Regions from separate parts of the Cedecea sp. Ae19-4 genome, predicted to be linked through region 3. Evidence: predicted binding sites of a transcription regulator. Region 3 holds the regulator's gene; each other region holds the start of a gene.

Region 1 (2,205 bases), on a different contig from region 3:
GGGCGAAAGGGCGAGTTCGCTAGTGAAAAGGGCGGCCATTGGCCGCCTTGGATCAGATCTTCTTCAACTGCGGCATCAACATCACCGTGGTTTTCACAATCTGCATTAACTCTTCATAGCTGGCGTTCTCGCGCGCGCTGACCGACATCCCCTGAATGATGCAGCACAGGTATTTTGCCAGGCAGCGAATGTTACGTTCCGCCGGGATCTCGCCTTTTTGCTGGCGCATTTCAAGGAAACGCACCAGAGTTTGTTCCTGCACGGCATGGCGGGCTTTTATCGTTGCGGCGATGTCTTCCGACGACGCGGCCAGCACGGATGAGGTGCAAATGATAAAGCAACCAGCGGGCGTGCTCTTGTCGGTAAAACATTGTGCGACCGCGGAAAGATAGTTCTCCAGCGCGGCTTCCATGGTCTGCTCTTCACAGAACAGGCAGGCCTCGTGCTTTGCCGCAAAGCGCGCGATATAGCGATCCAGCACCGCGCGGAACAGGCCTTCTTTGTTGATGAACTCCGCGTAGAGCGTTGGGGCCTTTGCCCCGGTGGCTTCTACCAGATGCGCCATGGATGTTGCTTCATAGCCATGCTGCCAGAAGAGTGTCATGGCCTTGTCGAGTGCTGCTTCCCTGTCAAACACTTTTGGACGGCCACGGCTTTTTTTGCTGCAACTTAAAGTCTCGGTTGCCATACCTGCCGTTTAACCTCTGTCTAATTAGTGAACACTTATTATAAAAATAATCGGCGGCGGTAGCCAGTGCCACGTTATGAAAAATAATTATTTCTTATCACAATGAAAAATAGCGCTTTTTTTAATTAATTAACGGTCGTTATTAAAATATGTTGACGTGTGATGTGGATCACGATTATGATTTAATTATCGATCGTTAACTAATTAAGTTTAACGACCTAACGTTCACCTGCTTAGGACCTGAATCATGAAAACCTTAACTACTCTGTTCGCTGCCGCTGTGATTAGCTCACTCTCATTTGCAAGCTTTGCGGCGGTTGAAGTTTCTGCTACCCCTGCTGGTCAGCAAAAAGTTGGCACCATCAGCGCCAATGCGGGCAGCAACCTCTCTTCCCTGGAAGAACAGTTGGCCGCGAAGGCCGATGCAATGGGCGCTAAATCGTTCCGTATTACCTCCGTTAACGGTCCGAACACCCTGCACGGTACTGCCGTCATCTATAAATAAGCCAGACGTTAACCCTCAATACGTTTGACCTTATTCGTTATATGCCACTGCAAGCAAAAGGCCCTGTCTATCGACAGGGCCTTTTTTTACGCATAAAACCTGAACTCAGATTTCGTTGTTCGGCTGGTCAGTCGCATGGGCATTGACGTTGACCGGCATCCCGGAACGGTGCTCCATGGCCTGTTCCATCACCTGCGCATCGGTTTTAGGTGCGTTGCGGAACTGCGTCATCTGCTCGTTTAGCACAATCGGCAGAACTTTCGGGTCATCATCAATCGCTTTGGACAGCGGCTGGTGAACTTCAACCAGGCGGGAGCCATCCGGCTCAACGGACGCTTTGATTGGCGTGTTGATGATGCGCACTGAAGTGCCGACCGGAACCGTGTTGAACAGCGCTTTGATATCGCCGTCGCGCAGGCGGATACAGCCGGAGCTGACGCGCATACCGATGCCGAAGTCGGCGTTGGTGCCGTGCAGCAGGTAAACGCCGCCGAACGCTGCCAGGCGAATCGCGTGGTGCCCCATCGGGTTATCCGGCCCCGCAGGAACCACGGCCGGGAGCTTAATGCCCTGCGCCAGGTAACGCGCCCGAATATTGGCCGTTGGTGTCCAGGTCGGGTTGGCCCGTTTGTCGGAAATTTTGGTCACCATCGTCGGGGTCAGCGTGTCTCCGCCCAGCTGGCCAATGCCAATCGGATAAACGGTGACGCTGTTTTTCCCTGCCGGGAAATAGTACAGACGCAGTTCGGCGAGGTTAATCACGATGCCCTCGCGTGGGACGTCCGGCAGCAGCATCTGGCGCGGGATGGTCAGCACGCTCCCGGCGCGGGGCACATAAGGATCCACGCCCGGGTTGGCCTGCAGCAACGCCAGGAAACCGACGTTGTACTTTTTGGCAATGGCCTCCAGCGAACCGCCGTCGTTTTCAACCTGATGGAACAGGTTTTTGCCGATCAGGCGGCTGTTAGCAGCGGGAAGCGGATAATCGTTAGCGCTGGCGGGCAGCGCTATG
Region 2 (2,205 bases), on a different contig from region 3:
GAACGGCCAGACGGCGCGGACGCAGAGCAGTATGTTCCTTTTTTAAGGACGGAGAATGCGAATAGCGAAGTGAATGATATAGAACACCGGCGCTGCACCAGAGCCGGGACCAATTTACGGCACAAACATTATCCAGCGAATCAGAATAAACGGCGTCGTCTTTTTCCAGTTCGCTCACGCTATTAAACCAGCAGCTATTATTCAACCAAACGCGCGCCCTGCTGCCGAACATCGGCAACATAGTGCGAACAAACGTTATGATTCGAACAATATAAATGTGCATAGTTTTCCCCATAAATCTTCCCGCAGTGTAGACAGTTCGAAAAATAACAAACGTGACTTTACGCACAGTTATATAAATACGATAAACCCTCTTTTTAATGAGGAATAAATAGTATTGCAGTGCAGAGGAAAATTAAATGATGCCGGGAAAGAGCATGAAATAAATAGGCTGGCTTCAGCGGAAGTTTTACAGCGGGAAGGTATACAGCCTGAGCCACGCAAAAGCAGGTGGCTCATCGGGCAATCTGGTTTCAACGCAGCCGGTTTTCTCTGGCGCGAACAGGATAAGCACGCGGCCTTGTGTACCATGCTATCCAGCCCAGCACCGCCGCGACGGAACCTAACACCAGCAACCCCATCAGCGCCCCGAGGAGTTTACCGCTAAAGGTGCCTAAATCGCCGCTGGTTACCCCACTGACGACCCAAAAATAACGCACCATCGCCCAAACGATGTACAAACAAAAAGCATAGAACAGCCACAGCGCAATTTTACCGCCGGGGCTGCGAGTTGGTTTCGCATCCATAACGTTCGACCTAACTTTCAACTGAAACAAAAACGGGTTGTCGACCGCAGTTCCACTGCCGTCTTAGTGTGATTTTTATCACACTAACGCAGCAGATGAACCGCTATAAGCGTTAAATTTTGTTTCAAATCAAAGCGCGAGGGGCAAAAACCGGCTTTGCCCGCAAGTTTTGATTTAGTTTAAGGAAAATATTAATGGTGACGATATCTCTCGTCTAAACAAGAATCGGGCACAAATCCTCCCCTCACCCCGCCCCTCTCCCCAAAGGGGCGAGGGAGAAAACTACAGGTCAGAACAATACGTAATCTGTTCCCTCTCCCTTCCAGAAGTACTCAATTTGTTCCCTCTCCCTTCCAGGGAGAGGGTTAGGGTGAGGGTCAGTAACGAGAACACCGGGTATCAGGGAATGACGGCGATCCCCCAGGCCGTTTACAAGTTAGAAAAAAACACAACTCAGGGAGTGAGATAAAAAATACCCTTTGTTCTCCTCCCTCAATATTCCCTCACTGAAATATAAACGAACACATTTAATTTCCACTCGCGGGTTGACAATAGTACTGCCCATGGGTAGATTTCACGGGCCGAAGTTGCGGCCTTTCCTAACCTGACATAAGAGACTAATGGATACTGAATTTAGTAGCTGCCCGAACATGGCCTTAATGGCGGTTCGGGAAAGTAAACATGAAATCGATTGTGATCACTTCTTCGTTTTGGTGTGTCTCGCCGGAGCCTGATGCTCTCGTGTTGTCCCACCTCGACCAGGGTTTTCACGGTCCCGAGGTGTGTTATGAACTTCAAATCTACCCTTTTTCCTGGTGTCAAAACAGTGACATCAACGCTGCGTGTCCGGCCGCCCCGCGATCGGGTGTTGTCCGCACGCAAAAAACAGTCAAACTCAATTTTCTCTTCGAAAATCAGCGAGTTGAATCAACGCATCACTAACTGGCGTGTCAGTCCTGTCACCGGCCAGCTGGAGCGTCGTTGCAGCTTCTCTGATGGCGAAGACCCTCAAAGTCGACCCTTCGTAGCCTGATTCAGCCGTTACGCCGTAGGTTCGTCTGCGCGCTATGCCGCAGCCCGCTTCCGTGCGCCTCGCTGAGTTACGTCACTGCTGGTACCTGTTTATTCGCTGATGCCTTCTGGCATATTTCTCAGCAGGAATAAACACGTCCCGAGAAAAGAAAATATAAATTTCTCACCTGTTTGTTTTTAATAAATAAATAGTGAGAAACCCTGTGCGAAATTAATTTAAAACCGATCGCTCATACGGCATCGGGCTATTTTCGGTCGCCCTTAATCTGGCGTTTACCTTAAAGAGTCTGCTGCCGTCCGGCGACAGGAGCACCACCATGACTGTACAAACCAAGAACCGTAATAAAAAAAGCACGCTGTCTATGCG
Region 3 (2,205 bases):
CGGTACAGCAGGCTGAGCGACTCCCTGAGCGGTTGTTCACGCCATAGCCGGAACCAGAACCAGTTGAAGGCGCCGTACCAGATGGTGCCGAAGATATAGAGTACCATGGGCTTCCAGATCGGCATATTCCCGGCCATGCTGAGCGTAAAAATAGCGGCGATCAGCGATGCGGGCAGCAGACGGGCGTGAAGTGAGCTGATTTCTGCCGTCACGCCGAGCAGCAGAGCCATGACGATCAATATCGCCGGGAGCGGGATGTGGGTGTAAAGCAGCAGAAGCTGCAGGATAAGGCTGCTGAGAGCGAACAGGCTGCCGCCGATGATCAATCGTTTGAAGAAGCGCTTGTGCGGCGTGTCCAGCCCGGCAATGTTGCAGCAGGCGGGAACTAACGAGAAGAGCAGACCGTTTTGCAGGTTGCCAAGCAGCAGGCCGACAGCCACGGGAAGACACAGCACCAGCGTTTGCCGCAGCGCGTAGTTAACTTCCGGGTGGTAAATTAATCTCTTCCACATAGCCTGAATTGTAGAGACAAAAAAGGCGTGTTACCGAAGCGACACGCCTTTATAAGGGCTAATTAACGGGTGCCGTAAACGACAATCGTTTTACCGTGGGCGGAAATGAGGTTCTGATCTTCCAGCATTTTCAGAATACGGCCAACGGTTTCGCGGGAGCAGCCCACGATCTGACCGATTTCCTGGCGGGTGATTTTGATTTGCATCCCGTCCGGGTGGGTCATGGCATCCGGCTGTTTAGCCAGGTTCAGCAGCGTCTGAGCAATGCGGCCGGTCACGTCGAGGAAGGCGAGGTTGCCTACTTTCTCAGAAGTTACCTGCAGGCGGCGCGCCATCTGGGAAGAAAGGCGCATCAGGATGTCCGGGTTGACCTGAATCAGCTGACGGAATTTTTTATAGGAAATTTCAGCTACTTCACAGGCTGACTTGGCGCGAACCCAGGCGCTACGCTCCTGGCCTTCTTCGAACAAACCTAATTCACCAATGAAATCACCCTGATTCAGATAAGAAAGGATCATCTCCTTGCCTTCTTCATCTTTAATCAGAACAGCTACGGAGCCTTTGACGATGTAGTACAGCGTCTCCGCCTTTTCACCCTGGTGAATCAGCGTGCTCTTCGACGGATACTTATGAATGTGGCAATGAGACAAGAACCATTCGAGAGTCGGGTCTGTTTGCGGTTTGCCAAGCACCATGCGCGGTTATCCTCTGTTATAAACTGGCTACCAAAGACAAGACGCGGAACCTCTTGTCTGGCGTTGCAATCGTGAAATTTTCCCAAGCCCTGGGAGCTGGCGGGCAGGTTAACCCTGCGGCCTGTAATTAGTCGTTTCCTCTGCTTACGGCATAAACGTCTCTGTATCGCAGCAGCATCCGGATTGTTTTAGCATAGCTTTTGGTTAGTGTCTTGTATTGTCTCGTTTCAGCATGACCTGGATCGCCTTACGTTGCCAGTTTTCACGTAGACGCGTAATCTGAAAGAAATTTTTATTACGGGAGTAGGTAAAATGCAGGCACGTGTTAAATGGGTGGAAGGCATGACCTTCCTCGGCGAATCCGCTTCTGGCCACCAAGTTCTGATGGACGGGAACTCCGGGGATAAAGCGCCAAGCCCGATGGAAATGCTGCTGATGGCCGCGGGCGGTTGTAGCTCAATTGACGTGGTGTCGATTCTGCAAAAAGGCCGCCATGATGTGACGAATTGTGAGGTGAAACTGACTTCCGAACGTCGTGAAGAAGCACCTCGTCTGTTTACCCGCATTCATTTGCATTTTGTTGTGACCGGGAAAGAGCTGAAAGAAAGTGCGGTTGCCCGCGCCGTTGAGCTGACCGCAGAGAAATATTGCTCGGTGACGTTGATGCTGGAGAAAGCCGCAGAGATTAGCCACAGCTACGAAATTATTGAAGCCTAAGTAGAAAAGGGCGGTATACAGACCGCCCTTACGCCATCAGGCAATTTTCCTGCCTTCCGCCAGCCGCTGCACCAGCGGGGCCATGATCAGCTCCATCGCCAGCCCCATTTTCCCGCCCGGTACCACCAATGTATTGATGTGGGAGATAAACGACCCCTGCAACATCGCCAGCAGATAAGGGAAGTCGATGTCGTCCAGCCCACGGAAGTGAATGACCACGAAGCTTTCGTCCAGCGACGGAATGGCTCGCGCGGCAAACGGGTTAGAGGTGTCTACCGTCG
Region 4 (2,205 bases), on a different contig from region 3:
CTCCAGGTCGGTAAAGGCATACTCTGCGCTCAGCAACGGCAGCGGGTTAATCACCTTGTTAGCCAGCCAGGAAACGGCCGTATTGAACTCCGTGGTGAAGCGGAAAGAGCCTTTCAGCGAAATCTCTTTGGCGATGAGCATCATCATGGGGAATTCCGGCACTGCGCCGCCCATTCCTACCTGCACCATGGTGCCTTTGGCGCGGGTCACTTCCAGGCAGGTGGTTACTGACGAAGGGTGACCGGAGGCTTCAAAGCTGATATCGAAGTAGCCTTTTTCCTCTTTCCTGCCGTCCAGGCTATCGTGCAGCGGGTTCACCAGCGTGTCGGCGCCCATCTGCGCGGCCAGCGAAAGCGAGCGCGGGCTGACATCGGCGCAGACAATTTCTGCCGCTCCCAGCGTTTTTACCGCGCTGGCGATCAGGCAGCCAATCGGCCCTACGCCGGAGATAAACACGCGCTTGCCCTGCAGATCTCCCGCCTCGTGCGCGGCGTGGATGGCCACCGCCAGCGGCTCGGCAAACACCATCACTTTTTCATCCGCTTCAGCGGGATAGGGAACGCACTGCGCGCTGTCGACGGTTTTAAACCGGGTAAAGCCGCCGTCAACGTGTGGGAAGTACATTGCGCTGCCGAAGAAGCGCATGGTTGTGCATTGATTTTCTTCCTGGCTAAGGCAATATTTACAATGGCCACAAGGTTTGGATGGATTAATAGCGACCGTCTGTCCTTCATGTAATTCAGGAGAATCGGTATGCACTACCGTGCCAATAACTTCATGGCCTAAAATCATTGGGGCTTTTACGGCAAAGTTGCCGACCTTCCCTTCCTGATAATAATGCAAATCGGACCCGCAAATGCCTCCCCGGGAAATCTTCAGCAACGTCCCTTTATTATTCCACTCAATTTCCTGATGGCTAACGGAAACGGTTTGCTTGCCTGAGATCACACAGGATTCAGTGTTAATTTTCATCAATACCTCAATAGTCAGCGGGTAAAACTCAGCGCTATTTAAAGGCTTTTACCTGCCCATAATTGTGATGAAAATCACACTTAAAGGCTGTTACAGAAGGATGTTACGCATAACGTGACGCACCTTTTAGTTCTTAGCGGTTGGCGCCAGGGATGGGGCGATGTAATGCGGAAAATAAAAAAATAGCTTCTGAGGATTCTGGTAAATAAATAAAAAACATCAAAAACCTTTAAAAGAAAAATACATGAACGTTCTGCAAATCAAATATTAGCCATCATGAAAAGTATGAATTATTTATTTACAAAGTAGAGTAATATTTTTAATTACCCATGAGAATGAAAGAGATAACCCGGCACTCATCGGCCGGGAATCTGTCAATCACCTTGAATAGGCTCTGCCACAAAAGAGAGCCTGAATAATTAGCTTAGCTGCAAGAGAATACCCGAGCCGTCGGCCTCAACTCGCAGGGCATCGTAATTTTCCGCGCCGGTATAACGAGAGAGCTCCCCGGCGTGGTGAGCGTTGGTGCCGGAAATGACAAAGATTTTTGCGCCTGCCGCTTCACCGGCTTGTACACCCGCCAGGGCATCCTCAAACACCAGGCAGTCGGCCGCGTTTACGCCCAATTTTTCCGCCGCCAGCAGGTAGCCCTCCGGGGCGGGCTTACCGAGACGGACGTCTTCCGCCGCAATAATAACTTTGGGTTCAGGCAAACCGGCGGCCTGAATGCGGCGCAGCGCCAGCGCTTTTGGGGCGGAAGTAACAATGGCCCAGCGATCCATCGGCAGCGCCTGCAAAAACTCTCGCGCGCCGCCGATGGCTTCCACGCCATTCACATCGGCGATTTCAGCTTCGGTAATCCGCTGTGCTTCGGCTTCGGCATCCACGCCCGGTAGATTCTGGCGGGCAATCGTCTCCACCGCGCGCACGCCGTGAATGGTGGGCAGGAAAGCTACCGGATCGATGCCGTGACGCACGGCCCACTCACCCCAGATGCGTTCTGCCACGCGAATGGAGGTCAGAATGGTGCCGTCCATATCAAAGAAGAAGGCCGCAAAGCGCTGGCCGTTAAAAAGTATATCGCCCGTTTGTGCTGTCAATGACGTGCTCTCCACAGGAGTCTGATGGTCTGCGGAGCATCATACATGGGCGTTATTTATTGTTCACCTGGGCAACCACCTTCTCCCTAAAAGGGAGAAGGGAAATACCGATCAACGATTCAACCTGTAAAGC

What was found. Region 3 encodes CRP, which controls carbon source genes, mostly activating them, when cyclic AMP is high. Its sites were predicted from a motif close to ATGTGANNNNNNTCACAT; they were not measured.
Region 1: a site for CRP is predicted at 846-863, ahead of bhsA (multiple stress resistance protein BhsA). Genes of this name have one in related genera too.
Region 2: a site for CRP is predicted at 873-890, ahead of drpB (cell division protein DrpB). Genes of this name have one in related genera too.
Region 4: a site for CRP is predicted at 1,035-1,052, ahead of idnD (L-idonate 5-dehydrogenase). Genes of this name have one in related genera too.

The regions. Positions count from the first base shown of each region.
Region 1 is NZ_JBCHWG010000001.1:935,552-937,756, forward strand. Features, by position in the region: gene AAIE02_RS04440 (siderophore-interacting protein) at 1-23, shown strand, start outside; gene AAIE02_RS04445 (TetR/AcrR family transcriptional regulator) at 53-688, opposite strand; gene bhsA (multiple stress resistance protein BhsA) at 936-1,193, shown strand; gene ldtC (L,D-transpeptidase LdtC) at 1,299-2,205, opposite strand, start outside.
Region 2 is NZ_JBCHWG010000001.1:2,067,857-2,070,061, forward strand. Features, by position in the region: gene AAIE02_RS09815 (hypothetical protein) at 1-46, shown strand, start outside; gene drpB (cell division protein DrpB) at 534-806, opposite strand; gene mgtA (magnesium-translocating P-type ATPase) at 2,156-2,205, shown strand, end outside.
Region 3 is NZ_JBCHWG010000004.1:97,469-99,673, forward strand. Features, by position in the region: gene AAIE02_RS21480 (YccS/YhfK family putative transporter) at 1-512, opposite strand, end outside; gene crp (cAMP-activated global transcriptional regulator CRP) at 575-1,207, opposite strand; gene AAIE02_RS21490 (OsmC family protein) at 1,520-1,924, shown strand; gene AAIE02_RS21495 (phosphoribulokinase) at 1,961-2,205, opposite strand, start outside.
Region 4 is NZ_JBCHWG010000002.1:86,722-88,926, forward strand. Features, by position in the region: gene idnD (L-idonate 5-dehydrogenase) at 1-972, opposite strand, end outside; gene AAIE02_RS13275 (HAD-IA family hydrolase) at 1,392-2,072, opposite strand.